One region of the Streptomyces sp. NPDC048659 genome, then DNA from elsewhere that is predicted to be linked to it. Evidence: predicted binding sites of a transcription regulator. Region 1 holds the regulator's gene; the other holds the start of a gene.
What was found. Region 1 encodes HrcA, which represses chaperone genes, less so after heat shock. Its sites were predicted from a motif close to TTNGCACTCNGNNNNNCNGAGTGCNAA; they were not measured.

Region 1 (3,404 bases):
GCCGGGGCGAAGTCGGCGACGATCGCCGGGAGGTCGTCGACACCCTCCACGTACTCCACGACCACGCCCTCGATCCGCAGGTCGTCGCCCCAGACGCGCTCCACCAGCTCGGCGTCGTGGCGGCCCTCGACGTAGATCCGGCCGGCCCGGGCGACCCGCGCCCGCGCGCCCGGGACCGCGACCGAGCCGGAGGCCGTCCGGGCGGGGCGGGACGGCGCCGGGCGGGAGGGCCGGACCAGCGTGACGACCCGGCCTTCGAGGAGGAAGCCGCGCGGCGCCAGCGGGAACACCCGGTGCTTGCCGAAGCGGTCCTCCAGCGTCACCGTGTCCGCCTCGCAGCGGATCACCGCCCCGCAGAAGCCGGTCGCGACCTCCTCCACCACCAGGTCGGCGTCCGCCGGGACCTCGGGGACGGGCGCCGAGCGCTTCCAGGGCGGGGTCAGGTCCGGGTTGTAGCTGCGCATGGGCTCCGATTCTCCGATTCCGTCCGGGGCGAGGTGCGAGATGCGAGATGCGAGATGTGAGGTGCGAGGTCCGAGGCGCGAGCCATGATCGCGCGCGTCCCGGCGACGCTACGACACGCCGAAGCGCCGTGCCAGCTCATCGCGCTGGCGCCGCACGAACGCCGCGTCCACCACCGACCCGTGCCCCGGCACGTACACCGCGTCCTCGCCGCCCAGCGACAGCAGCCGGTCCAGGGCCGCCGGCCAGCGGGCCGGGATCGCGTCCGGGCCCGCCTGCGGCTCCCCGGACTCCTCGACCAGGTCGCCGCAGAAGACCACCTCCGGCGCGCCCGGGACCGCGCCCGGCACGCACACGGCCAGGTCGTGGCCCGAGTGGCCGGGCCCGACGTTGGCCAGCAGCACCTGCCGGCCGCCCAGGTCCAGCGTCCACTCGCCCGACACCGTGTGGCGCGGCGCGACCAGCAGCTCCGCCGCCTCCTCCGCCTCCCGCGCGTCCGCCCCGAACCGCACCGCGTCCGCGCAGAGCTCCGCCCGCTCGCGGGGCAGCAGCGTGTCCATGCCCACCGCCCCGAAGACCTCGGCCCCGGAGAACACCGCCGTGCCGAGGACGTGGTCGAAGTGCGGGTGGCTCAGTGCGACATGCGTCACGCGGCGGCCGCCCGTCAGCTCCTCCGCCTGGGCCCGCAGCTCCGCGCCCTGCGCGAGGCCCGCCCCCGTGTCGTACAGCAGCACCGCGTCCCGCCCGATCACCAGGCCCGCCGTGGCGTCCCAGCCCGGCAGCCGCCGCCTGCCGACCCCGTCCGCGAGCCGCTCCCACCCGTACTCTTCCCAAGTGACGTCCATGCGGCGACGCTAACCCCTGGGGCCCGGCCGACCCGCCTCCTTGCCAGGAGCGACGTCGGCCGCCGTACACTGGCCGGGGGATTCCTGGCACTCGGGCAGGGCGAGTGCCAAAAAGGGCGGAACCGGAACCGGATCGACAGCTGGAGGTGTGCGCGGTGCTCAGCGAACGCAGACTCGAGGTGCTGCGCGCCATCGTCCAGGACTACGTCGGGACGGAGGAGCCGGTGGGCTCCAAGGCGCTGACCGAGCGCCACAAGCTCGGCGTGTCGCCCGCCACCGTGCGCAACGACATGGCGGTGCTGGAGGAGGAGGGCTACATCGCGCAGCCCCACACCAGCGCCGGGCGCATCCCCACCGACAAGGGCTACCGCCTCTTCGTGGACCGGCTGGCCGGCGTCAAGCCGCTGTCGACCCCGGAGCGGCGGGCGATCCACAACTTCCTCGACGGAGCCGTCGACCTCGACGACGTCGTCGGCCGCACGGTGCGGCTGCTCGCGCAGCTCACCCGGCAGGTCGCCGTCGTGCAGTACCCCTCGCTGACCCGTTCGACGGTCCGGCACGTGGAACTGCTGTCGCTGGCCCCCGCCCGGCTGATGCTGGTGCTCATCACCGACACCGGCCGGGTCGAGCAGCGGGTCGTGGACTGCCCGGCCCCCTTCGGTGAGACCTCCCTCGCCGACCTGCGGGCCCGGCTCAACAGCCGGGTCGTCGGCCGCCGGTTCGCCGACGTGCCGCAGCTGGTGCAGGACCTGCCGGAGTCCTTCGAGGAGATCGAGGACCGCGGCACGGTCACCACCGTGCTCGCGACCCTCCTCGAAACGCTCGTGGAGGAGCAGGAGGAGCGGCTCATGATCGGCGGCACCGCCAATCTGACCCGCTTCGGGCACGACTTCCCCCTGACGATCAGGCCCGTCCTGGAGGCCCTGGAGGAGCAGGTCGTGCTCCTCAAGCTGCTGGGCGAGGCCAAGGAATCGGGCATGACCGTACGCATCGGGCACGAGATCGCCCACGAGGGGCTGACGTCCACGTCGGTCGTCTCGGTCGGCTACGGTTCCGGCGGCGAGGCAGTCGCCAAACTCGGCGTGGTCGGACCGACCCGCATGGATTACCCCGGAACGATGGGAGCGGTACGCGCAGTGGCACGTTACGTCGGACAGATCCTGGCGGAGTCGTAAGTGGCCACGGACTACTACGCCGTACTCGGCGTACGCCGCGACGCGTCGCAGGACGAGATCAAGAAGGCTTTCCGCCGACTCGCCCGCGAGCTTCACCCGGACGTGAACCCGGACCCGAAGACCCAGGAGCGGTTCAAGGAGATCAACGCCGCCTACGAGGTGTTGTCGGACCCGCAGAAGAAGCAGGTCTACGACCTCGGCGGCGACCCGCTCTCCGCCTCCGGCGGCGCCGGTGGCGCGGGCGGCTTCGGCGCGGGCGGCTTCGGGAACTTCTCGGACATCATGGACGCCTTCTTCGGTACGGCCTCCCAGCGCGGCCCGCGCTCGCGCACCCGGCGCGGCCAGGACGCGATGATCCGGCTGGAGATCACCCTCGACGAGGCGGCCTTCGGCACCACGAAGGACATCCAGGTCGACACGGCCGTCGTCTGCACCACCTGCTCCGGCGAGGGCGCCGCGCCCGGCACCTCCGCGCAGACCTGTGACATGTGCCGCGGCCGTGGCGAGGTCTCGCAGGTCACCCGGTCGTTCCTCGGCCAGGTCATGACCTCCCGCCCCTGCCCGCAGTGCCAGGGCTTCGGCACCGTCGTCCCGACCCCGTGCCCCGAGTGCGCGGGCGACGGCCGGATCCGCTCGCGGCGCACGCTGACGGTCAAGATCCCGGCCGGTGTCGACAACGGCACCCGGATCCAGCTCGCGGGCGAGGGCGAGGTCGGCCCCGGCGGCGGCCCCGCCGGCGACCTGTACGTGGAGATCCACGAGACCCCGCACGAGGTCTTCCAGCGGCGCGGCGACGACCTGCACTGCACGGTCACGATCCCGATGACGGCCGCGGCGCTCGGCACGAAGGTGCAGCTCCAGACGCTGGACGGGCTGGAGGACGTGGACATCCGTCCCGGCACCCAGTCCGGCCAGTCGATCC
Region 2 (3,404 bases), on a different contig from region 1:
ACTCGCCGATCCTCCGACTGACTACGGGAGGATCAGAAGTCCATGTCACCGCCGGGCATACCGCCACCGGCCGGCGCGGACGCCTTCTCCGGCTTGTCGGCGATGACGGCCTCGGTGGTGAGGAACAGCGCCGCGATGGAGGCGGCGTTCTGCAGCGCGGAGCGGGTGACCTTCGCCGGGTCGATGATGCCCTCGGCGATCATGTCGACGTACTCACCGGTCGCGGCGTTCAGGCCGTGGCCGACGGGGAGGTTGCGCACCTTCTCGACGACGACGCCGCCCTCGAGGCCACCGTTGACGGCGATCTGCTTGAGCGGGGCCTCCAGGGCCAGCTTGACGGCGTTGGCACCGGTGGCCTCGTCGCCGTCCAGCTCCAGCTTCTCGAAGACCGCGGAAGCCTGCAGCAGGGCGACGCCGCCACCGGCGACGATGCCCTCCTCGACGGCCGCCTTCGCGTTGCGAACGGCGTCCTCGATGCGGTGCTTGCGCTCCTTGAGCTCGACCTCGGTCGCGGCGCCGGCCTTGATGACGGCCACGCCGCCGGCCAGCTTCGCGAGGCGCTCCTGGAGCTTCTCGCGGTCGTAGTCCGAGTCGCTGTTCTCGATCTCGGCGCGGATCTGGTTCACGCGACCGGCGACCTGCTCGCTGTCACCGGCACCGTCGACGATGGTGGTCTCGTCCTTGGTGATGACGACCTTGCGGGCGCGGCCCAGCAGGTCGAGGCCCGCGTTCTCCAGCTTGAGGCCGACCTCCTCGGAGATGACCGTGCCGCCGGTGAGGATGGCGATGTCGTTCAGCATGGCCTTGCGACGGTCGCCGAAGCCCGGGGCCTTGACCGCGACGGACTTGAAGGTGCCGCGGATCTTGTTGACGACCAGGGTCGACAGGGCCTCGCCCTCGACGTCCTCGGCGATGATCAGCAGCGGCTTGCCCGACTGCATGACCTTCTCCAGGAGCGGGAGCAGGTCCTTCACGGAGGAGATCTTGGAGTTGACGATCAGGATGTACGGGTCATCCAGGGCCGCCTCCATGCGCTCCATGTCGGTCGCGAAGTACGCCGAGATGTAGCCCTTGTCGAAGCGCATGCCCTCGGTGAGCTCAAGCTCGAGCCCGAAGGTCTGCGACTCCTCGACGGTGATGACGCCTTCCTTGCCGACCTTGTCCATCGCCTCGGCGATGAGCTCGCCGATCTGGGTGTCGGCGGCGGAGATGGAGGCCGTGGAAGCGATCTGCTCCTTGGTCTCGACATCCTTCGCCTGCTCGAGGAGGGCGCCGGAGACGGCCTCGACGGCCTTCTCGATGCCGCGCTTGAGGGCCATCGGGTTGGCACCGGCGGCCACGTTGCGCAGGCCCTCGCGGACGAGCGCCTGGGCGAGGACGGTGGCGGTGGTCGTACCGTCGCCGGCGACGTCGTCCGTCTTCTTGGCGACTTCCTTGACCAGCTCGGCGCCGATCTTCTCGTACGGGTCCTCGAGCTCGATCTCCTTGGCGATGGAGACACCATCGTTGGTGATCGTGGGGGCGCCCCACTTCTTCTCGAGGACGACGTTGCGGCCCTTGGGGCCGAGGGTGACCTTGACGGCGTCAGCGAGCTGGTTCATGCCGCGCTCGAGACCGCGCCGGGCCTCCTCGTCGAACGCGATGATCTTGGCCATGTGAAGTGGTCCTCCCGGACATGGGGTGGATAACGCTCCTGGACCGTGCCGACGCCCGCGACGGACGGCCTGCGCACCCGGCGGTTCCTTGCCCCACCTGGCCGCGGACCTCGTCTGCCCGATCCTCGTAAGCACTCTCACCTTCAGAGTGCTAACGCCAATGATTAGCACTCGCCCCATGCGAGTGCAAGCGACTACCGAGGATCGGTCACACCGCGCGGCACACGCCCGGCGCGCGAGCCGGGCGCACGCGGCGGGCACGGCGGGCACCGCGGGCGCGGTGGGCGGACATGACGAGGGGCCCGTACCCGGATCCCGGGTACGGGCCCCTCGACGGAAGTGCGTCGGTGGCCGATCGCGCCGCGCTCAGGCGGTGGCGAGCTTGACCATGTCCGCCTGCGGACCCTTCTGGCCCTGCGAGATCTCGAACTCGACCCGCTGCCCTTCTTCAAGGGTGCGGTAGCCGTCCATCTGGATCGCGCTGTAGTGGACGAAAACATCCGCACCACCGTCGACCGCGATGAAGCCGTAGCCCTTCTCCGCGTTGAACCACTTGACGGTGCCCTGAGCCATGCCTAACTCCCCTATTACTGGCCCTTGCGCGGGACCCGCACTTCGCGGACCCGGGTCAGACCCTGCGCCGGAACGCGTCGACCGCCGCTGAATGTATCTGCCCAACTGCCCTCTGCAACAGGTCAATCCGACGAGAATTCTGGGCACCCCCGAAAGGGGAATTGGGGAGAATCCCTTGAATTCCGGGTCAAGTCGGGCCGGGCAAAGCGCGCAGAAGGTACACAAGGCACGGGCGCTTTGGCTGCTTCTTGTCGTGCGCGGGCGCATTCTCATATGCGGTCGGCATGAGCAGCGGAGGGGACTTCCCCAACTCTACCGCTTCCAACCATGCAGAATTGCCCCTTCCGCTTCTTAGCGCGGAAGGGGCAATTCAGGAAAGACGGGTACGGGTTCGGCCGGGCCCGGCCGGACCCGGTCGCCGGGCTCAGCCGCCGGCGACGGCCGGGATGATCGAGACGCCGGCGCCGTCCGGCGTGGCGGTCTCCAGGCCCTGCTCGAAGCGCACGTCGTCGTCGTTCACGTACACGTTGACGAAGCGGCGCAGCTTGCCCTGGTCGTCCAGGACGCGGGCGGCGATGCCCGCGTGGTTCTTCTCCAGGTCCGCGATGACCTCGGCGAGGGTCGCGCCCTCGGCCTTCACCTCGGACTCGCCGCCGGTGTAGGTGCGCAGGATGGTGGGGATGCGGACGTTCACTGCCATGGGTTCACGGACCTTTCAGTGGGCCAGGCCCGCGTCGCGGAACGCGTCCAGGCTCGGGCGGATGGTGGCGGTCGCCTGAGAGCTGTCGGCGACGGCGTCCAGGGTCTTGAGCCCGTCGCCGGTGTTGAGGACCACCGTCGTCAGCGCCGGGTCGATGAGGCCGTTCTCGACCAGCTTCCGGGTGACGCCGACGGTCACGCCGCCCGCCGTCTCGGCGAAGATGCCCTCGGTGCGGGCGAGGAGCTTGATGGCGTCGACGACCTGCTCGTCGTTCACGTCCTCCACGGCGCCGCCGGTGCGGCGGGCGATGTCGAGCACGTACGGGCCGTCGGCCGGGTTGCCGATGGCGAGCGACTTGGCGATGGTGTTCGGCTTCTGCGGGCGCACCACGTCGTGGCCGGCCTTGAAGGCGGCGGAGACCGGGGAGCAGCCCTCGGCCTGGGCGCCGAAGATCTTGTACGGCTTGTCCTCGACCA

Region 2: the regulator HrcA is predicted to act here: its motif matches at 1,784-1,810, upstream of groL (chaperonin GroEL).

The regions. Positions count from the first base shown of each region.
Region 1 covers NZ_JBEZHM010000040.1:10,668-14,071, reverse strand. The annotation lists gene AB0C99_RS26605 (DUF3097 domain-containing protein) at 1-464, opposite strand, end outside; gene AB0C99_RS26600 (MBL fold metallo-hydrolase) at 573-1,307, opposite strand; gene hrcA (heat-inducible transcriptional repressor HrcA) at 1,463-2,482, shown strand; gene dnaJ (molecular chaperone DnaJ) at 2,483-3,404, shown strand, end outside.
Region 2 covers NZ_JBEZHM010000053.1:4,514-7,917, forward strand. The annotation lists gene groL (chaperonin GroEL) at 33-1,655, opposite strand; gene AB0C99_RS30950 (cold-shock protein) at 2,022-2,228, opposite strand; gene AB0C99_RS30955 (MoaD/ThiS family protein) at 2,653-2,928, opposite strand; gene thrC (threonine synthase) at 2,944-3,404, opposite strand, start outside.